DNA from 3 places in the Streptomyces finlayi genome. Region 1 is predicted to be linked to each of the others. Evidence: predicted binding sites of a transcription regulator. Region 1 holds the regulator's gene; each other region holds the start of a gene.
The links. Region 1 encodes HrcA, which represses chaperone genes, less so after heat shock. Its sites were predicted from a motif close to TTNGCACTCNGNNNNNCNGAGTGCNAA; they were not measured.
Positions count from the first base shown of each region.

Region 2: a site for HrcA is predicted at 3,868-3,894, ahead of groL (chaperonin GroEL). Genes of this name have one in related genera too.
Region 3: a site for HrcA is predicted at 4,867-4,893, ahead of groES (co-chaperone GroES). Genes of this name have one in related genera too.

Region 1 is NZ_CP045702.1:5,475,164-5,482,300, forward strand. It holds gene F0344_RS25140 (ATP-binding SpoIIE family protein phosphatase) at 1-1,015, shown strand, start outside; gene hemW (radical SAM family heme chaperone HemW) at 1,071-2,312, shown strand; gene F0344_RS25150 (DUF3097 domain-containing protein) at 2,480-3,298, opposite strand; gene F0344_RS25155 (MBL fold metallo-hydrolase) at 3,324-4,046, opposite strand; gene hrcA (heat-inducible transcriptional repressor HrcA) at 4,211-5,227, shown strand; gene dnaJ (molecular chaperone DnaJ) at 5,228-6,367, shown strand; gene F0344_RS25170 (nitronate monooxygenase) at 6,510-7,137, shown strand, end outside.
Region 2 is NZ_CP045702.1:3,321,706-3,328,842, reverse strand. It holds gene F0344_RS15310 (hypothetical protein) at 1-163, opposite strand, end outside; gene F0344_RS15305 (glucosyl-3-phosphoglycerate synthase) at 201-1,151, opposite strand; SAM riboswitch class I at 1,304-1,431, shown strand; gene thrC (threonine synthase) at 1,450-2,742, shown strand; gene F0344_RS15295 (MoaD/ThiS family protein) at 2,772-3,047, shown strand; gene F0344_RS15290 (cold-shock protein) at 3,485-3,691, shown strand; gene groL (chaperonin GroEL) at 4,057-5,679, shown strand; gene F0344_RS15280 (hypothetical protein) at 5,774-6,988, opposite strand.
Region 3 is NZ_CP045702.1:2,999,437-3,006,573, forward strand. It holds gene F0344_RS13610 (LysR family transcriptional regulator) at 1-445, opposite strand, end outside; gene F0344_RS13615 (MOSC domain-containing protein) at 527-1,195, shown strand; gene F0344_RS13620 (SDR family NAD(P)-dependent oxidoreductase) at 1,347-2,120, shown strand; partial or broken gene F0344_RS13625 (NAD(P)-dependent oxidoreductase) at 2,225-2,590, shown strand; gene groL (chaperonin GroEL) at 2,676-4,301, opposite strand; gene groES (co-chaperone GroES) at 4,403-4,711, opposite strand; gene F0344_RS13640 (polysaccharide deacetylase family protein) at 4,979-5,971, opposite strand; gene F0344_RS13645 (THUMP-like domain-containing protein) at 6,087-7,137, shown strand, end outside.

The sequences.
Region 1 (7,137 bases):
GACGCGGACACGGGAGGACGGCGCGGGGCCGCTGCCCGGGGGCCGCGACGGGGCCGCGCTCGCGTACCGCATCACCGCGGGCGGCCGTACGCTCGGCACCGTGCTCGTCGGCCGGGAGGGCGTGCCCCGGGTGCCCGACGCCGTGGCCTCCCTGATCGAGGACTTCGTACGGCGGGTCGGCCTCGCCGTCGGCGCCGCCCGCGCCTACACGCGGCAGGCCACCATCAGCCGCATCCTCCAGCGCGGACTGCTGCCCAGCAAGGTCGCGGAGATCCCCGGGGTCACCAGCGCGCTGGTATACGAACCGGGTGACGACGGCGTCGTGGGCGGTGACTTCTACGACATCTTCGCGTGCCCCGGCGACCGCTGGTGCTTCGTCCTCGGGGACGTCCAGGGCAGCGGCCCCGAGGCCGCCGTCGTCACCGGCCTCGCGCGGCCCTGGCTACGGCTCCTGGCCCGTGAGGGCTTCGGCGTCGGCGAGGTCCTGGACCGCCTCAACCGGCTGCTCCTCGACGACGCGATGGAAGCGGCCGAGGCCGCGGCGCTGATGGTCGCCGCCGCGGGCGGCCAGCAGATCCTGGACGGCTCGCAGTCCCGGTTCCTCTCCCTCCTGTACGGGGAGGTGGTGCCGCTCCCCGGCGGCGGGGTGCGCTGCACCGTCGCCAGCGCGGGCCACCCGCTGCCGCTGCTGCTGAGCGAGGACGGTTCCGTACGGCCCGCCGCGGAGCCGCAGGTGCTGCTGGGGGTCGTCGAGGACGTCGCGTACGAGAGCCAGAGCTTCGACCTGGCGCCGGGCGAGAGCCTGCTCTGCGTCACCGACGGGGTCACGGAGCGGCGGTCCGGACCGGCCATGTTCGACGACGGGGACGGGCTGGCGCGGACCCTGGCGGGCTGCGTGGGGCTGTCCTGCGGGGGGATCGCGGACCGGATCAAACGGGCCGTCCACGACTTCGCCGAACAGCCGCCCGACGACGATCTCGCGCTTCTGGTGCTCAAGGTCGACCGGGACGGCTGACCGGGACAGCCGGCTGGGACACGGGTGGGCGGGGCATGCCCGGCGGCGAGTGACAATGGACGGTATGCCTTCCGTACTGCCCGATGGTGAGCCCGTGCCCGACGACGGGGCGCTGCCCAGCCACGCCCTGGACGGCGCCGCCGACCGGCCGCTCGGCTTCTACCTGCACGTCCCGTACTGCGCGACGCGCTGCGGGTACTGCGACTTCAACACCTACACCGCCCCCGAGCTGCGTGGCTCCGGCGGTGCGCTGGCTTCACGGGACAACTACGCGGCCCATCTGATCGAGGAGGTCCGCCAGGCCCGCAAGGTGCTCGGCGACGACCCGCGGCCGGTCCGTACGGTCTTCGTCGGGGGCGGTACGCCCACGCTGCTGCCCGCTGCCGATCTCGTACGGATGCTGGGGGCCGTCCGCGACGAGTTCGGGCTCGCGGACGACGCGGAGGTGACGACCGAGGCGAATCCGGAGTCCGTCGATCCGGCGTACCTGGCGGCGCTGCGGGAAGGCGGCTTCAACCGGGTCTCCTTCGGGATGCAGAGCGCGAAGCAGCACGTCCTGAAGATCCTCGACCGGACGCATACGCCGGGCCGGCCCGAGGCATGCGTCGCCGAGGCGCGGGAGGCGGGCTTCGAGCACGTCAACCTCGACCTGATCTACGGCACGCCCGGGGAGTCCGACGACGACTGGCGCACCACGCTGGACGCGGCGATCGGTGCCGGGCCCGACCATGTGTCGGCGTACGCGCTGATCGTGGAGGAGGGCACACAGCTCGCGCGGCGCATCCGGCGCGGGGAGATCCCGATGACCGACGACGACGCGCACGCGGACCGCTATCTGATCGCGGACGAGGCGATGGCAGCGGCGGGCTTCTCCTGGTACGAGGTGTCGAACTGGTCCCGGACACCGGAGGGCCGGTGCCTGCACAACGAGCTGTACTGGCGTGGGGCCGACTGGTGGGGCGCCGGGCCCGGCGCGCACAGCCATGTGGGCGGGGTGCGCTGGTGGAACGTGAAGCACCCGGGAGCCTATGCGCAGGCCCTGGCCGAGGGCCGGTCGCCGGGGGCGGGGCGCGAGGTCCTGTCCGCGGAGGACCGGAGGGTGGAACGGATTCTGCTGGAGCTGCGGCTGGTGGACGGCTGCCCGTTGTCGCTGCTGGCGCCGGCGGGGCTGGCGGCGGCGGGGCGTGCGGTGGGGGACGGACTGCTGGAGGCGGAGGCGTTCGCGGACGGTCGGGCGGTGCTCACGTTGCGGGGTCGGTTGCTGGCCGACGCGGTGGTCCGGGACCTGGTGGACTGAGCCTGCGGCGGCGCGTACCGGGGCGCCGCCCCCGGGCCCCGGTCCTCAAGCGCCGGGCGGGCTGAATGCCTGACCTCAAGCGCCGGGCGGGCTGGGGGTGGCCGGGGCCGGTGGGAAATCAAGCCCGTCCGGCGATCGAGGACAGCGGTCCGCCGGCGAGGGCCGCCCTACTCCGGGGCCGTGACGAAGTCGATCAGTTCTTCCACCCGGCCCAGCAGTTCAGGCTCCAGGTCGCGGTACGAGCGCACCGCCGACAGGATGCGCTGCCACGCCGCACCCGTGTTCTCCGGCCAGGCCAGGGCGCGGCACACGCCCGTCTTCCAGTCCTGGCCGTGCGGGACCCTCGGCCAGGAGGGGATGCCCACCGAGGACGGTTTCACCGCCTCCCAGACGTCGATGTACGGGTGGCCCACCACCAGCACGTCGCCGTCCGAGACCAGGGCGGCGATGCGGGACTCCTTCGAGCCCGGGACCAGGTGGTCGACCAGCACGCCCAGGCGGGCGTCCGGGCCCGGGGAGAAGTCGCTGACGATCGCGGGGAGGTCGTCGATGCCCTCCAGGTACTCGACCACCACGCCCTCGATGCGAAGGTCGTCGCCCCAGACCCGCTCGACCAGTTCGGCGTCGTGGCGGCCCTCGACATAGATCCGGCCCGCACGCGCCACCCGCGCACGTGCCCCCGGGACCGCCAGCGAGCCGGATGCCGTGCGCACGGTCCGGGCGGGGGCCGCGGAAGTGGGGCGGACCAGGGTGACCACCCGGCCCTCCAGCAGGAAGCCGCGCGGCTCCATCGGGAACACCCGGTGCCTGCCGAAGCGGTCCTCCAGGGTCACCGTCGGGCCCTGGGCCGTCTTCTCGCAGCGGATCACCGCCCCGCAGAAGCCGGTGGCGGCCTCCTCGACGACCAGGTCGGGCTCGGCGGGGACCTCGGGGGCCGGAACGGACTTCTTCCACGGCGGGGTCAGGTCCGGCTGATAGCTGCGCATCGGACGACGATACGGCGGAGAACGGTCACGACACGCCGAACTGCGCCGCCAGTTGATCACGTTGCGTCCGTACGAACGTGGCGTCCACCAACGCCCCGTGCCCCGGCACGTACACCGCGTCCTCGCCGCCCAGCGCCAGCAGCCGGTCCAGGGCGGCCGGCCACCGGGAGGGGATGGCGTCGGTGCCCGCCTGCGGCTCCCCGGACTGCTCGACCAGATCGCCGCAGAACACCACGGCGGGGGAACCCGGCACCAGGACGGCGAGGTCGTGACCGCTGTGACCCGGCCCCACATTGGCGAGGAGCACCTGGAGCCCGCCGCCCAGGTCGAGCGTCCACTCCCCGCACACCTCGTGCTGCGGGGCGACCAGCACGTCCACCGCTTCCGCCGCGTCGTGCTCGGACACCCCGTGACGCACCGCCGAGCTGTGCAGTCCGTCCGCCTCGTTCCGGAGCAGATCAGCGACGCCGACCGCCCCGAACACCTCGGCCCCGGCGAACACCGCCGTACCCAGAACATGATCGAAGTGCGGGTGGCTCAGTGCGATATGCGTCACCCTCCGCCCGAGCAGACGCTGCGCCTGGGAGCGCAGCTCGGCGCCCTCGCGGAGCGAGGAACCGGTGTCGAAGAGCAGGACACGGTCCCCTCCCGCCACCAGAGCGGCCGTCGCGTCCCACACGGGAAGGCGTCGCCGCCCCACACCGTTGCCCAACCGCTCCCAGCCCAGCTCTTCCCAAGAGACGTCCATACAACGACGCTATCGGCAACGACCTGCACAGTCTCTCGGAGGCATGGCCGGTCGCCCTTGCCCCGGGACCACCCCGCCCCCGTACACTGACCGGGGGGATTGCTGGCACTCGAACGCACAGAGTGCCAGGCCGATACCGAGAACCACAGCTGGAGGTGTGCGCGATGCTCAGTGAACGCAGACTCGAAGTGCTGCGCGCCATCGTCCAGGACTACGTCGGCACCGAGGAGCCGGTCGGCTCCAAGGCACTGACCGAGCGGCACAAGCTCGGCGTCTCCCCGGCCACGATCCGCAACGACATGGCGGTGCTGGAGGACGAGGGCTTCATCGCCCAGCCCCACACCAGCGCGGGGCGCATCCCGACGGACAAGGGCTACCGGCTCTTCGTCGACCGGCTCGCGGGCGTCAAGCCCCTGTCGTCGCCGGAGCGCAGGGCCATCCAGAACTTCCTCGACGGCGCGGTGGACCTCGACGACGTCGTGGGCCGGACCGTGCGGCTGCTCGCGCAGCTGACCCGGCAGGTCGCCGTCGTGCAGTACCCCTCGCTGACCCGTTCGACCGTGCGGCACGTGGAACTGCTCCTGCTCGCGCCGGCCCGTCTGATGCTCGTACTGATCACGGATACCGGCCGGGTCGAACAGCGTATGATCGACTGCCCTGTGCCGTTCGGTGAGACATCTCTGGCGGACCTCCGGGCGCGGCTCAACAGCCGCGTCGTAGGACGCCGTTTCGCGGATGTCCCGCAGCTGGTGCAGGACTTGCCGGAGTCCTTCGAGGGCGAGGACAGAGGAACCGTTTCCACGGTCCTCTCCATCCTTCTCGAAACTCTGGTGGAGGAGACGGAGGAGCGGCTGATGATCGGCGGCACCTCCAACCTCACCCGCTTCGGGCACGACTTCCCTGTGATGATCCGGCCGGTGCTGGAGGCGTTGGAGGAGCAGGTCGTGCTGCTGAAGCTGCTCGGCGAGGCCAAGGACTCGGGCATGACCGTACGTATCGGTCACGAGAACGCCCATGAGGGCCTCAACTCCACGTCCGTGGTCGCGGTCGGCTACGGTTCGGGCGACGAGGCAGTCGCCAAACTCGGCGTGGTCGGACCGACCCGCATGGACTACCCCGGAACGATGGGAGCGGTACGCGCAGTGGCACGTTACGTCGGACAGATCCTGGCGGAGTCGTAAGTGGCCACGGACTACTACGCCGTACTCGGCGTGCGCCGCGACGCATCTCAGGACGAGATCAAGAAGGCATTCCGCAGGCTCGCCCGCGAGCTGCACCCGGATGTCAACCCCGATCCGAAGACCCAGGAGCGGTTCAAGGAGATCAACGCCGCTTACGAGGTGCTGTCGGACGCGCAGAAGAAGCAGGTCTACGACCTCGGCGGCGACCCGCTGTCCGCCTCGGGCGGCGGTGGTGGCGCGGGCGGATTCGGACAGGGCGGCTTCGGCAACTTCTCCGACATCATGGACGCGTTCTTCGGTACGGCGTCCCAGCGCGGGCCCCGTTCGCGGACCCGGCGCGGCCAGGACGCCATGATCCGGCTGGAGATCGACCTCTCCGAGGCGGCCTTCGGCACGACCAAGGACATCCAGGTCGACACGGCGGTCGTCTGTACGACCTGCAGTGGTGAGGGCGCCGCACCCGGCACCTCCGCCCAGACCTGTGACATGTGCCGCGGCCGAGGCGAGGTCTCGCAGGTCACCCGGTCGTTCCTCGGCCAGGTCATGACCTCGCGGCCCTGCCCGCAGTGCCAGGGCTTCGGTACGGTCGTACCGACCCCCTGCCCGGAGTGCGCCGGAGACGGCCGCATCCGCTCGCGGCGCACCCTCACGGTGAAGATCCCGGCAGGCGTCGACAACGGCACCCGCATCCAGCTCGCGGGCGAGGGCGAAGTCGGCCCCGGCGGCGGCCCGGCCGGTGATCTGTACGTCGAGATCCACGAGCTGGCGCACGCGGTGTTCCAGCGGCGCGGTGACGACCTGCACTGCACGGTCACCATCCCCATGACGGCGGCGGCCCTCGGCACTCAGGTGCCGCTGGAGACGCTGGACGGCATGGAGGAGATCGACATCAGGCCGGGCACGCAGTCCGGCCAGTCGGTTCCGCTGCACGGCCGCGGCATCACGCATCTGCGGGGCGGCGGGCGCGGCGATCTGATCGTGCACGTCGAGGTCATGACCCCGTCGAAGCTGGACGCGGAACAGGAGCGGGTCCTGCGCGAGCTCGCGCAGCTCCGTGGCGAGGAGCGGCCCACCGGGCAGTTCCAGCCAGGCCAGCAGGGGCTCTTCTCCCGCTTGAAGGACGCGTTCAACGGTCGCTGACCGGACCGCCGGACGGCTTTGGCCTTACCCCGCACCGCCCGTCGGTCTCGTACCGGCGGGCGGTGCGGCGCGTTCTGGTAAACCTTCCGCCCGTCCCCCTGGCTGATTCGGCGCGGTGCACCGGACGTGGCACGATGCGGTCATGTCCTCCGCGTTGACCGATCTCTGCCGGCATCCGATCGTGCAGGCCCCCATGGCGGGCGGAGTGTCCGGCCCGCAGCTCGTCGGCGCTGTCGCCGAAGCCGGTGGGCTCGGATTCCTCGCCGCCGGGTACAAGACGGCGGACGGCATGTACAACGAGATCAAACAGCTGCGCGGACTGACCGGCCGGCCCTTCGGCGTCAACCTCTTCATGCCGCAGACCGGCCACGCCGACCCGAGCGCCGTAGAGGTCTACCGGCACCAGCTCGCCGGTGAGGCCCTCTGGTACGAGACTCCGCTCGGCGAGGCCGACCGCGGCGGCGACGACGGCTACGAGGCCAAGACCGCGATCCTCCTGGAGGACCCGGTCCCGGTCGTCTCCTTCACCTTCGGCTGCCCCTCCCGCGAGACCCTCGACGCGTTCACCCGGGCGGGCACCCGCACCGTCGTGACGGTCACCTCCGCCGAGGAGGCGCAGTCCGCGCAGCGGGCGGGCGCCGACGCCGTCTGCGTCCAGGGTGTGGAGGCCGGCGGCCACCAGTCCACGCACCGCGACGACCCGCAGGCCGACCATTGCGGCATCGGGCTGCTGACCCTCCTCGCCCAGGTGCGCGAGAGCGTGCGGCTGC
Region 2 (7,137 bases), 2.2 Mb from region 1:
GCGTCGCCGCGCGGGCGACCGCCCCGGCCCCGGTCAGGGCGAACCCGAGGCCGCCGAGGAGCCACAGCCGCTCGCTGGTGCCGCCGGTATCGGCGAGGACGGGCAGGACAGCGGCGTACCCGGGCAGCCGGCGCACGGCGACCCTCAGTCGAGGAAAAGCCATAAAAGTGAAATATAGGGGACTTTTATGACTGAACCGATTACGCCGCGCGACGCACCAGGTACTCCTCGACGTCCCGCATCGGAGGCCGCTCCTCCGTATCGACCGCAGAGGTGCACGGCACGAAGCCGTTCTCGCCCCGCTCGAACTGCGTGAGCACCGGCCGCACCAGGTGGCCCCGGGAGAGCCGCAGCTGCGCGGTGCGGTAGATCGTCGCCGCCATCCTGCCCAGCGCCTGACTGTCCTGGTTGCGGTGTTTGCGTATGCCGACGTCGACCTGCGCCAGGGCGTCCAGTCCCACCAGGTGCAGCGAGTCGATGAGCAGGCCCAGCTCCACTCCGTAGCCGACGGGGAAGGGCAGCTGCTCCAGCAGGGAGCGCCGTACGGCGTACTCGCCGCCGAGCGGCTGGACGAAGCCGGCCAGCTGCGGCCAGTGCAGATTGAGCAGGGGCCGTGCGACCAGTTCAGTGACACGACCGCCCTGACCGGCGGTGTTTCCCAGCGGTCGGTCGTACATCGCCTTCACGAACTGGACCGAGGGGTCGGTGAGGAGCGGGCCGACGGTCCCGGAGACGAAGTCCGCCGAGAAGTCCTTCAGGTCGGCGTCGATGAAGCAGACGATCTCGCCGCTCGTGACCAGCAGTGACCGCCACAGGACCTCGCCCTTGCCGGGGAGGGTGGGTATTCGGGGCAGGATCGCGTCCCGGTGGACCACCCGGGCTCCCGCCTCCGTGGCGACCCGCCCGGTCGCGTCCGTCGATCCGGAGTCGATGACGACCAGCTCGTCGATCAGCGGCACGCGCTCCATGAGCTCGCGCCGGATCGTCGTCACGATGGCGCCGACCGTCGCCTCCTCGTTGAGGGCGGGCAGGACGACGCTGATGCTGCCGCGGTGGGGGTCCCGGGACCTGGCGGCCGCGAGGCGATCCAGCGGACGATCGGCGGCCGACCAGGAACGCCTGGTCAGCCAACGCTCCACCTCTTCGATCACGTCGAATCTCCCTGCGTGTGATCCATCTCGCGGTTCGGACGACTGGTTCAACCGTCCGAGGCTTCGGTTACAGTCTTGAACAACGCGGACGACCCTCGCATCTCGGGGTCCGCCCGCGAACAAACGCCTGGATCACTGATCCAGTGCCATAGCGCTCATCCAGAGGGACTGAGGGAACGGCCCGTTGAAGTCCCGGCAACCCCCCCATCGACCGCGAGGTCACGGTGGGGAAGGTGCCAAATCCGTCTTGTGGCGAAATTCGCCATGAGGAAGATGAGGAGAAAGGGCCTCCGCCAGCATGGCTGTGCAGACTGAAACGACGAACACCCCCTCCACTGTGGATCTCGGTCCCGCCGCGGCGCTTTCCTGTCGTGAGTGCGGCGAGCGTTTCGAGCTCGGCCCCCTGTTCGCCTGCGCGTCCTGTTTCGGGCCGCTCGAGGTGGCGTACGACCTGCCGAGCGGCTCTCCCGACGAGCTGAAGAAGCGCATCGAGGCCGGACCCGACAACATCTGGCGCTACGCGCCGCTGCTGCCGGTCCCCGCCGATGTCGCGGACAAGCCCAACCTCAACCCCGGCTTCACCAAGCTGGTCAAGGCCGACAACCTCGCCCGTGAACTGGGCGTCACCGGCGGCCTGTTCGTCAAGGACGACTCCGGGAACCCGACGCACTCCTTCAAGGACCGGGTCGTCGCGATCGCCGTCGAGGCCGCCCGTGCCTTCGGTTTCACCACGCTCTCCTGCTCCTCCACCGGCAACCTCGCCGGCGCCGTGGGTGCCGCCGCCGCCCGTGCCGGTCTCCGCTCGTGCGTGTTCATCCCGCACGACCTGGAGCAGGGCAAGGTCGTCATGGCCGCGGTGTACGGCGGTGACCTGGTCGGCATCGAGGGCAACTACGACGACGTCAACCGCTTCTGCTCCGAGCTCATCGGCGACCCGCTCGGCGAGGGCTGGGGCTTCGTCAACGTCAATCTGCGTCCGTACTACGGCGAGGGCTCCAAGACCCTCGCGTACGAGATCTGCGAGCAGCTCGGCTGGCGGCTGCCCGACCAGCTCGTGATCCCGATCGCCTCGGGCTCGCAGCTCACGAAGATCGACAAGGGGCTCCAGGAGCTCATCAAGCTCGGCCTGGTCGAGGACAGGCCGTACAAGATCTTCGGCGCCCAGGCCGAGGGCTGCTCCCCGGTGTCGGTGGCCTTCAAGGCCGGTCACGACGTCGTGCGCCCCCAGAAGCCGAACACGATCGCCAAGTCCCTCGCCATCGGGAACCCGGCCGACGGCCCGTACGTCCTGGACATCGCCCGCCGTACCGGTGGCGCGGTGGAGGACGTGAACGACGAGCAGATCGTCGAGGCGATCAAGCTGCTCGCGCAGACCGAGGGCATCTTCGCGGAGACCGCGGGCGGCGTGACGGTCGGCGTGACGAAGAAGCTGATCGAGGCGGGTCTGCTCGACCCGGCGCTGACCACGGTCGTCCTGAACACGGGAGACGGTCTCAAGACGCTCGACGCGGTGGCCGCGACCTCGCAGGCGACCGCGACGATCCGGCCGAGCCTGGACGCGTTCCGCGCGGCCGGCCTCGCCACCAGCTGATCACCCGAGACCGAAGGAAGGCACCCACCATGAGCGTCAAGGTCCGCATCCCCACCATCCTCCGCACCTACACGGGCGGCCAGGCCGAGGTTCCGGCCGAGGGGAAGGTCCTCTCCGAGGTGATCGACTCCCTGGAGAAGAACCACCCGGGCATCGCCGCCCGCGTCCTGGACGACCAGGGCAAGCTGCGCCGCTTCGTGAACGTGTACGTCAACGACGACGACGTGCGCTTCGAGGGTGGCCTGGACGCGGCCACCCCGGACGGTGCAGGCGTCTCGATCATCCCGGCCGTCGCCGGAGGCTGACCGCCGGGCCGGCGCCGTACGCCGGCATTCACAGCGTCACCCCCAGTTGCCCCCTCCGTGAGAGAAACGGAGGGGGCAATTCTGGATGGTTAGACGCGGTAGAGTTGGGAAGTCCCCTCCGCTGCCCGTGCCACGCGACATATGAGAATGCGCCTGGTCGCGATAAGAAGCAGCCAAAGTGTGCGACCCCTTTGAGCCATAAGTCACCTTTGTCAGGCCCGACTTGCCCAGGAATCTCATAAGTTCCCCACAAAGGGGCGATCGGTCGCGCCCAGAATTCTCGTCCGACTGACCTGTTGCAGAGGGCAGTTGGGCAGATACATTCGGCCGCGGTCGACGCGTTCCGGCGCACACACCCTCTCCTGTCGGAGGGTGAGTTCTGACCCGGGCCCGCGAAGTGCGGTCCTGTGCAAGGGCCAGAAATAGGGGAGTTGGACATGGCTCAGGGCACCGTCAAGTGGTTCAACGCGGAGAAGGGGTACGGCTTCATCGCGGTCGACGGTGGTGCGGATGTTTTCGTCCACTACAGCGCGATCCAGATGGACGGGTACCGCACCCTCGAAGAGGGTCAGCGAGTTGAATTCGAAATCTCGCAGGGCCAGAAGGGGCCGCAGGCAGACATGGTCAAGCTCGCCGTCGGCTGAGTTCGGCGCAGTCGGCCAACGACACCACTCACGCGCGTAGGGCCCGTACCCCCAGGGGTGCGGGCCCTCCGTGCGTGCCGGGGTGTCTGGCCCCTCGGGGCGTCCGGGGACGCAGGGCGAGCCCCTCCGCGCGCCCCCCTGCGGCCCGTTTGTTTGTCCACATCCCGAGGGGGACGCTTGCACTCGCAGGGGTCGAGTGCTAATCATTGGCGTTAGCACTCTCCAGGTGAGAGTGACAGAAACTTGGACCGGGCCGGTGAGGCTCGGAGGCTGTGCGGGGCAAGGAACCGCACAGCCGCCGGCCGTCCGTCGCGGGCGCCTCTCGGTCCGGAGAAATCCACCCCTGTCCGGGAGGACCACTTCACATGGCCAAGATCATCGCGTTCGATGAGGAGGCACGGCGCGGTCTCGAGCGCGGGATGAACCAGCTCGCCGACGCCGTCAAGGTCACCCTCGGCCCCAAGGGCCGTAACGTCGTCCTCGAGAAGAAGTGGGGCGCGCCCACGATCACCAACGATGGTGTTTCCATCGCCAAGGAGATCGAGCTCGAGGACCCGTACGAGAAGATCGGTGCGGAGCTGGTCAAGGAGGTCGCCAAGAAGACGGACGACGTCGCCGGCGACGGTACGACCACCGCCACCGTTCTCGCTCAGGCTCTCGTCCGCGAGGGTCTGCGCAACGTCGCCGCGGGTGCCAACCCGATGGCTCTGAAGCGTGGCATCGAGAAGGCCGTCGAGGCCGTCTCCGCCGCTCTTCTGGAGCAGGCGAAGGACGTGGAGACCAAGGAGCAGATCGCTTCGACCGCCTCCATCTCCGCTGCTGACACCGAGATCGGCGCCAAGATCGCCGAGGCTATGGACAAGGTCGGCAAGGAAGGCGTCATCACCGTCGAGGAGTCCCAGACCTTCGGTCTGGAGCTGGAACTCACCGAGGGTATGCGCTTCGACAAGGGCTACATCTCGGCGTACTTCGCGACCGACATGGAGCGTATGGAGACGTCGTTCGACGACCCGTACGTCCTCATCGTCAACTCCAAGATCAGCAACGTGAAGGACCTCCTTCCGCTGCTCGAGAAGGTCATGCAGTCGGGTAAGCCGCTGCTGATCATCGCGGAGGACGTCGAGGGCGAGGCCCTGTCGACCCTGGTCGTCAACAAGATCCGTGGCACCTTCAAGTCCGTCGCCGTCAAGGCTCCGGGCTTCGGTGACCGCCGCAAGGCCATGCTCGGCGACATCGCCATCCTCACCGGTGGCACCGTCATCTCCGAGGAGGTCGGTCTCAAGCTGGAGAACGCCGGCCTGGACCTGCTCGGCCGTGCCCGCAAGGTCGTCATCACCAAGGACGAGACCACGATCGTCGACGGTTCGGGCGAGAGCGACCAGGTTCAGGGTCGCGTCAAGCAGATCCGTGCCGAGATCGAGAACTCCGACTCGGACTACGACCGCGAGAAGCTCCAGGAGCGCCTCGCGAAGCTGGCCGGCGGCGTGGCCGTCATCAAGGCCGGTGCCGCGACCGAGGTCGAGCTCAAGGAGCGCAAGCACCGCATCGAGGACGCGGTGCGCAACGCCAAGGCCGCTGTCGAGGAGGGCATCGTCGCCGGTGGTGGCGTGGCTCTGCTCCAGGCCACGGCCGTCTTCGAGAAGCTCGACCTGACCGGTGACGAGGCCACGGGCGCCAACGCCGTGAAGCTCGCGCTGGAGGCCCCGCTCAAGCAGATCGCCGTCAACGGTGGTCTTGAGGGTGGAGTCGTCGTCGAGAAGGTGCGCAACCTGCCGATCGGTCACGGCCTCAACGCCGCGACCGGTGAGTACGTCGACATGATCGCCGAGGGCATCATCGACCCGGCGAAGGTCACGCGCTCCGCTCTGCAGAACGCCGCGTCCATCGCCGCGCTCTTCCTCACCACCGAGGCCGTCATCGCCGACAAGCCCGAGAAGGCCGGCGCGGCTGCCCCGGGCGGCATGCCGGGCGGCGACATGGACTTCTGATCCCTCCCGGATCAGTAGTGCGGTCGCAGTCGTAGGTGTAGTTGAACGTTGCAGGCCCCGGCCCCTGGGATTCGTCCCAGGGGCCGGGGTCGTTTCAGTTCGCTCTCGGGCGTGCGGTGAGGAGCAGGGGGACCGTCAGGACCGGGAGGAACCAGACCAGGACGATGAGGCGCTGACCGGCCAGCATGTCGAGGTTGGGGTGCCCCGCCTGGTTGAGTACGCCGCCCATGGCCGTGACGGCGGCGATCAGGCCGAGGTACGTGGGGTGCCGGAGCGTGGCACAGGCGGCCAGGGCCAGGGTGATCAGGAGTAAGGGATCCTTCAGCTGATGGTCCGCCCAGGCCGCCCAGAAGGTGCCCTCGGCCGAGAGGAAACCGGGCCAGGGATCGGGTACGTCCGGACGCTGGTAATGGTGGGTCAGCAGGTCCTGGGCGCTGTCGTGTCCGGACGGCCAGCCCAGTGCGTACGTGGTCAGCTGCATGGCGACCGCCAGGCCGCCGCAGAGGAGGAAGAGGCCGAACGCCGGCTGGGGCGAGCGGTCGCGGCTCTTGCGGTACGCGGCGAGTCCGGCGAAGCCCACCGCGAGGGCGACGGCCAGCAGGAGTGCCTGGGAGTAGCGCGCCAGGAAGGCGACGAGCAGGCCGGCGACGACGAGCACGGTCCCGGCCGTGCGGCGGTCCCGGTACTTCCCCTGATCCCCGTTCAGGACCAGCGTGCAGCCCAGTGCCACCGCCGCAGTACAGGCCAGCGTGAGCCCGTCTGCCATGGGGAGCATCGCGACCGCGCCCGTGGGCAGCGTCAGGTAGAGGATCTGCCCGCACAGCGCGGCCACCCGGTTGGCACCGGCGGCCCGCAGCGTGGCCAGGACGAAGAGGCTCCCGGCGAGGGCGACGGCCACCCCGGCCAGCCAGACGCCCAGCACCAGGCCGAACACGGAGATGAACGGCACGAGCAGCAGGGGATATCCGGGGCGCGCCTCATAGATCGACATGAACCGGGAGTTGAAGAACGGGCCGGTCATGCCAGAGGTGTTCCCGTGCCGCGTCCAGTAGGCGGTCGAGGCCGTCAGCTCGCGCACGCAGGCCCGTACGCGAGGGCTGTCGGCCTCGTCGGCGCACGTGTAGTCGATCGCCTGAGCGGTGGCCGATGCGCGGCTCTCGCCGCTCAGCCGGAGGGCGTAGGAGAGGTAGTTCTTGGAATCGGGGGAATCCCGCCCGGTCAGTGACGTCAGCTGGAACCCGACGAACGTGGCCATGACGAGCACCGCGCAGAGGATTCCGGCACGGGACCTGGTGATGCGTCGGCGCATGGGCGTCCTCTGGAAGGGAGCATTCGTCGACACGGCCAACGACGGAACCCAAGTCAGGTTTTGGCCGGGCGTACGCGCCCGCCGCCTGACGATGCGCTGTCGGCGTGCATGGATGTTGTTCCGCCTGCTCAGAGGTGTTGAGGCCGCCC
Region 3 (7,137 bases), 2.5 Mb from region 1:
GGAACGCCAGCGCGATGTCGCAGTCGCCGTCCCGGAGCATGTCGACCGAGCGGGGCGGCTCCGCCTCGACGAGCGAGACCCGGGTGCCCGGATGGGCGGCACGCAGGGCCGCGAGTGCGCCCGGGACGAGGGTGGAACTGCCGCTGGGGAACGAGACGAGCCGGACCCGGCCCGCACGCAGTCCGGCGATCGCGGCGACCTCCTCCTCGGCTGCGGTCAGGCCGGCGAGGATGCCGGACGCATGGCGCACGAGGGCCTCGCCCGCCTGGGTCAGTCTCATCTCACGGCCCGTACGGATGAGCAGCGTGGTGCCCGCCGATGCCTCCAGTGCCTTCATCTGCTGGCTGACCGCGGGCTGGGTGCAGCCCAGTTCGCGCGCGGCTGCGGAGAACGATCCGGTTGTCGACACGGCGCGCAGGACTCGGAGATGGCGGGCTTCGATCACCCCTCCACCATAAGCGATTCTTGGAGAAGTTGCGGATAATCGACCTGCGACTTTGGGTGACGACTCGCTAGCGTGTACGCCATGAAGCTACTGACCGTGAATGTGGGCCGCCCCAGGGCGTCCGAGCACACCAATGGCCCCGGGGGCGTCACCGGGATCGGCAAGCACCCGGCAGACGGCCCCGTGCACGTCTCGGATCCGGGTCCCAAGGGAACCGGCGGCAGCGGTCTGGCGGGGGACGTGGTGTGCGATCTGCGACATCACGGGGGCACGGACCAGGCGGTGTACGCCTTCGCGCGCGAGGAACTCGACGCCTGGGAGACGGTGCTGGACCGGGACGTGGCCAACGGCGCGTTCGGCGAGAACCTCACGACCCGGGGCATCGAGGTGAGCGGGGCCAGGATCGGGGAACGCTGGCGGATCGGCTCGGATCTCGTCCTGGAGGTCACCACGGGCCGCATTCCCTGCCGTACGTTCGCGGGCCATCTCGGCGAGAAGGGCTGGGTCAGGCGGTTCACCGAGGCGGCCGCACCCGGAGCGTATCTGCGGGTCGTCGAGCCGGGGGCGATACGCGCCGGGGACCCGGTCGAGATCGTGCACCGGCCGGACCACGACGTCACCGTGTCCCTGGTGTTCCGGGCCCTCACGACCGAGCGGACCCTGCTGTCCCAGCTGCTCGCCGCGGGGGACGCGCTGCACCCGGAAGCCCTGCGCGACGCACGGGCGTACATGGAGAAGCACGGGGTCTGACGGCCGTCGGCCCGTCGGGGGCGGCTCAGGGGGCGGTCGGGGGTCAGCCCCATGCCCTGACGGCCCCCCGGAACGGGCCGGTCCGTGGTGGCCGACAAGGGACAGCGGGCGGGTCGTCCGCCCTCGCACGCCGGGCACTAACGTGCCGCCTATGACGACAGCACTGATTACGGGCGCGACGGCGGGAATCGGGGCCGCTTTCGCGCGGCGGCTCGCGGGCGAGGGACACAACCTGGTCCTGGTGGCACGTGACACCGAGCGGCTGCGGGTCCAGGCCACCGAACTGCACGACCGGCACGGCATCGAGGCCGAGGTCCTGACCGCGGACCTCTCCGAGGACAAGGGGATCGCGGCGGTCGAGGCCCGGCTCGGGGACCGCCACCAGTCGGTCGACCTCCTGGTCAACAACGCCGGATTCGGCAACAAGGGGCGCTATCTGGAGGTCTCCATGGCGGATGAGCTGACGATGCTCAAGGTGCACTGCGAGGCGGTGCTGCGGCTGACGTCCGCCGCCGCGGCCGGGATGAAGGAGCGGGGGCGCGGCGGAGTGATCAACGTGGCGTCCGTGGCGGCGTTCGTGCCGCGCGGGACGTACGGGGCCTCCAAGGCGTGGGTCGTGCAGTTCACCCAGGGAGCGGCCAAGGACCTGTCCGGTTCGGGCGTACGGCTGATGGCGCTGTGCCCCGGGTTCGTGCGGACGGAGTTCCACAAGCGGGCCGGGATGGGCACGGACAGCATCCCGGGCTGGATGTGGCTCGACGCGGACAAGCTGGTGACGAGCGCGCTCGCCGACCTGGCGCGCGGCCGGACGGTGTCGGTTCCGGACGCCCGGTACAAGGCGCTGATGGGCCTGGTGAAGGTGGCGCCTCGCGGACTGCTCGGAGGGGTCACCTCCAGGACGGGTCGCAAGTACGGCCCTCAGTAGCCCGGTCGAGCCCGGCCCCCGCGGGCCGGACCTTCACGGGCGCCCAGTTCGGGGCGGTGGCGGGCGGCGGTCGCTTGCCGGAGCAGTCCCTGCCGCCACCGCCCGTCCACGCTCCCCAGTTGCCCGAGACCCGTCACCTCATCGGGGCGGAGCAGCTGGCGCTGATGCCTGCGGGGGCGACGCTGGTCAACACGGCGCGCGGTTCGCTGGTCGACGAGGACGCTCTGATCCCGGAGCTGGTGAGCGGGCGGCTGCACGCGGTGCTGGATGTGACGGAGCCCGAACTGCCCGTGGCGGACTCGCCGTTGTACGACCTGCCGAACGTCCTGCTCACGCCGCATATCGCGGGCTCACTGGGCAACGAGCTGCACCGCATGGCGGACCAGGCGCTGGACGAGCTGGAACGCTTCGCCGAGGGCCGTCCGTTCGCGGACCCCGTGACCGCGGCGGTCCTGGACCACTCGGCCTGATCCCCGGCGCTCCACCCCGGAACGCACTGAGGTCCGGTACCCCCGCGACGGGGGTACCGGACCTCAGTGGTGTGCCGGGCGCGTACTAGTGGGAGTGGCCGTGGCCGCCGTGACCGGAGTCGCCCTCGTCGTCCGCCGGCTTCTCGACGACCAGGGTCTCGGTCGTGAGCAGCAGCGACGCGATCGACGCGGCGTTCTCCAGGGCGGAGCGGGTGACCTTGACCGGGTCGATGACGCCGGCCTTCACCAGGTCGCCGTACTCGCCGGTCGCGGCGTTGAAGCCCTGGCCCTTGTCGAGCTCGGCGACCTTGGAGGTGATGACGTAACCCTCCAGGCCGGCGTTCTCGGCGATCCAGCGCAGCGGCTCGACGGCGGCGCGGCGCACGACCGCGACACCGGTGGCCTCGTCGCCGGTCTTGCCGAGGTCGCCCTCGAGGACCTTGACGGCGTGGACCAGAGCGGAGCCACCACCGGAGACGATGCCTTCCTCGACCGCGGCGCGGGTCGCGGAGATGGCGTCCTCCAGACGGTGCTTCTTCTCCTTGAGCTCCACCTCGGTGGCAGCACCGACGCGGATCACACACACGCCACCGGCCAGCTTCGCGAGGCGCTCCTGGAGCTTCTCGCGGTCCCAGTCGGAGTCCGTGGACTCGATCTCGGCCTTGATCTGGTTGACGCGGCCCTTGACGTCGGCGGAGTCGCCGCCGCCGTCGACGATGGTCGTGTCGTCCTTGGAGACGGTGACGCGACGGGCGGTGCCCAGCACGTCGAGACCGGCGCCGTCGAGCTTGAGGCCGACCTCTTCGGCGATGACGGTCGCACCGGTGAGGGTGGCGATGTCGCCGAGCATGGCCTTGCGGCGGTCACCGAAGCCCGGGGCCTTCACCGCGACGGCGTTGAAGGTGCCACGGATCTTGTTGACGACCAGGGTCGACAGGGCTTCGCCCTCGACGTCCTCGGCGATGATCAGGAGCGGCTTGGAGGCGCCGGCCTGGATGACCTTCTCCAGGAGCGGGAGCAGCTCCTGGATGGAGCCGATCTTGCCCTGGTGGATCAGGATGTACGGGTCGTCGAGGACGGCCTCCATACGCTCCTGGTCGGTCACCATGTACGGGGACAGGTAGCCCTTGTCGAAGGCCATGCCCTCGGTGAACTCGAGGTCCAGACCGAAGGTGTTGGACTCCTCGACGGTGATGACACCGTCCTTGCCGACCTTGTCCATCGCGTCCGCGATGAGCTCGCCGACCTGCGTGTCCTGCGCGGAGAGCGCGGCCACGGCGGCGATGTCGGACTTGTCCTCGATCGGGCGGGCGGTCGCGAGGAGCTCCTCGGACACGGCCTTGACCGCGGCGTCGATGCCCTTCTTCAGGGCGGCCGGGGAGGCGCCCGCCGCGACGTTGCGCAGACCCTCGCGGACGAGCGCCTGGGCCAGGACGGTGGCGGTGGTGGTGCCGTCACCCGCTACGTCGTTGGTCTTGGTCGCCACCTCCTTCACCAGCTGGGCACCGAGGTTCTCGAACGGGTCGTCGAGCTCGACCTCGCGCGCGATGGTGACACCGTCGTTGGTGATGGTGGGAGCGCCGAACTTCTTGTCGATGACGACGTTGCGGCCCTTGGGGCCGATCGTCACCTTCACCGTGTCGGCAAGCTTGTTGACGCCGCGCTCAAGGGCGCGACGGGCGTCCTCGTCGAACTTCAGAATCTTCGCCATGGGCTGTTACCTGTCCTCTCAAAACGAACTGCGCCCCTGACCGCCCGGCTAGTTATTTCGCAGGGGGCCAGGGGCGCAGAACAGAAACAAACGTGGGTGAATTACTTCTCGACGATCGCGAGCACGTCACGAGCCGAGAGGACGAGGTACTCCTCGCCGTTGTACTTCACCTCGGTGCCGCCGTACTTGCTGTACAGAACGACATCGCCGGTCTTGACGTCGAGCGGAAGGCGCTCGCCGTTCTCGAAGCGGCCCGGGCCAACGGCAAGGACGACGCCCTCCTGGGGCTTCTCCTTGGCGGTGTCGGGAATGACCAGGCCGGAGGCCGTGGTCTGCTCGGCGTCGAGCGGCTGGACCACAATGCGGTCCTCGAGCGGCTTGATCGCAACCTTGGTGCTGGTGGTCGACACGATCCGGTCTCCCCCTTCGGAGATCTCACGGGGTTTAACAGTCTGTGGGGTGGCGACCAGGTGGATCCGTCGTCGCGGGTGCCGGACCTGCCCTGTCGCACGGTGGTGCTGGCACTCTCCAGTGGGGAGTGCCAGCACTGACACTATGACCGCGATTAGCACTCGGTCAAGCGGAGTGCCAATTCAGCACCCCCGCGTGGCGAAATCCGCGGGACGGAACCACTGACCGGCGACCCGCCTCCCGTGACCGGTGACCCGCCTCCCGGCTCAGACGTAGTCCTCCAGCCTGGCGACCGCGTACCCCTTGTCCGTGACCGTCTTCATCACCCGCCGGATCATGTCGGGCATGGAACCCTTCCAGTCCCCGGGCCCCCTGAAGTGGGTGAGGATGATGTCGCCGGGGTGCAGATCGCGGTCCCACTCGCGCCATTCCATGTGGTCCGGGAACGCCTCGGAGGCCCACAGCGGCACGGCCTTGATGCCGCAGGACTTGGCGATGCGCAGGGTGTCGCCGTTGTAGTTGCCGTACGGCGGCCGGAAGAGCGTGGGCCGTTTCCCGAACTCCTTCGCCATCCTGTCCTGCTGGCCGCAGATCTCCCGCTTCTGCTCGGCGTACGACAGTCCGGGCATATAGCGGTGGTTCAGCGTGTGGTTGCTGAGGGTGACGCCGCGGGCCTTCATCTTCCTGAAGTAGCCGTAGTCCTCCTTCACCACGTAGTCGCTGAGGAAGGCGCTGTACGGGATGTCCAGTTCCGTCATCATCCGCAGCAGCGCGGGGTCCTTCTCCGCCCCGTCGTCCATCGTCAGGAAGACGATGCGTTCCTTCGTCGGCACGGTCGTGAAGACGGGCGGCAGCGTCTCACCGCCGGTGACCTCGAAACCCTTGCGCGTGGTGATGCGCGGCTTGACGGCCGGTGGTTCCGGGGCGGCCAGCGGGACCTTCGCCAGCCGCCACTTCTTGGCCGCCGCGACCTGTTTCCTGGCCGCCGCGACCCGTGCGGCCTGCTTCCGCCGCACCTCCCCGGCGTACGCGGAGAGCGCGTCAGGAGGGGCAGCCTTCAGCAGAGGCGGCCCCTCCTGACGCGGCTTCAGCAGGGGCGGCCCCTCCTGACCGGGGGCGGGCGGCGCAGGGCGCTTCCCCCCTGTGGCGCTGTCCGTGCCTTCGGCCGCGCACCCGGAGGCGAGAGCGGCGGCGAGAAGGGTGACCAAGGTCGTACAGACCGGACCGCGGGCGAGGCGGCGCGGCCCGTGCCGCTTCATGGCGGATTCTTCCTTTTGTCGTACTAGTTGCATGGCGCCGCATCCTGCCAGTGCCCGCACGGGTCCTCCGCCCGACACCGCCGCCCGGCCCGCCCGGTCCCCCGGCTGGCTCACAATGGGCCGGGTGAACGCTCTCCCCACGCCCGACGGACCCGACCCCCTCGCCGGCTTCCACGCCCTGCTCTCCCCCGAGGGCACCGCGCTCCTGGCCGAACTGCGCGACCACGACCCCGCCCGGGAACTGGCCACCGCGACCCGCCTGCGGCGCGGCCACCCGGCCGACCTGGTGTCGGCGGCCCTGGGGCAGGCCCGGCTGCGGCAGCGGGCGGTGGCCAAGTTCGGCGCCGAGGACGCGCACCGGATGTTCTTCACGCCCAACGGCGTGGAACAGGCCACCCGCACCTCGGTCGCCGCGTACCGGGCCCAGCGGTTCGCGGGCCTCGGGGTGCGGAGCGTGGCGGATCTCTGCTGCGGGATCGGCGGCGACGCGATCGCCCTCGCCCGCGCCGGCATCACGGTGCTGGCCGTGGACCGTGACCCGCTGACCGCCGAGGTCGCCCGCGCCAACGCCGCGGCTCTCGGCCTGGAGGCGCTGATCGAGGTGCGGTGCGCCGATGTCACCGAGATCGACACCGCTCCGTACGACGCGGTCTTCGTCGACCCGGCCCGGCGCGGCGGGCGCGGCCGGATCTTCGACCCGGAGGCGTACTCACCCCCGCTGTCCTGGGCGACCGCGGCCGCGCTGAGGGCCCCCCGCGCCGCACTGAAGATCGCCCCCGGTGTCCCGCACGAGGCGATCGGACCGCAGGCCGAGGCCGAGTGGATCTCTGACAACGGCGACGTGAAGGAGGCGGTGCTCTGGTACGGGGACGGCTTCGCACCCGGCTCGTTCCGCTCGACACTGCTGCCGACGGGCGCCACCCTGACGGCCGCGGCCCCGCTGCCCGCCCCGCCCGTCGGACCCGTCGGCCGCTATCTGTACGAACCCGACGGCGCCGTCATCCGCGCCCATCTGGTGGCCGACATCGTGGACCGGTGCCACGGCCGGCTGTTCGACGAGATGATCGCGTACGTCACGAGCGACGAGCTGTACGACTCCCCGTACACGACGGCGTACGAGATCACCGATCAACTGCCCTTCAACATGAAGAAGCTCAAGGCCCTGC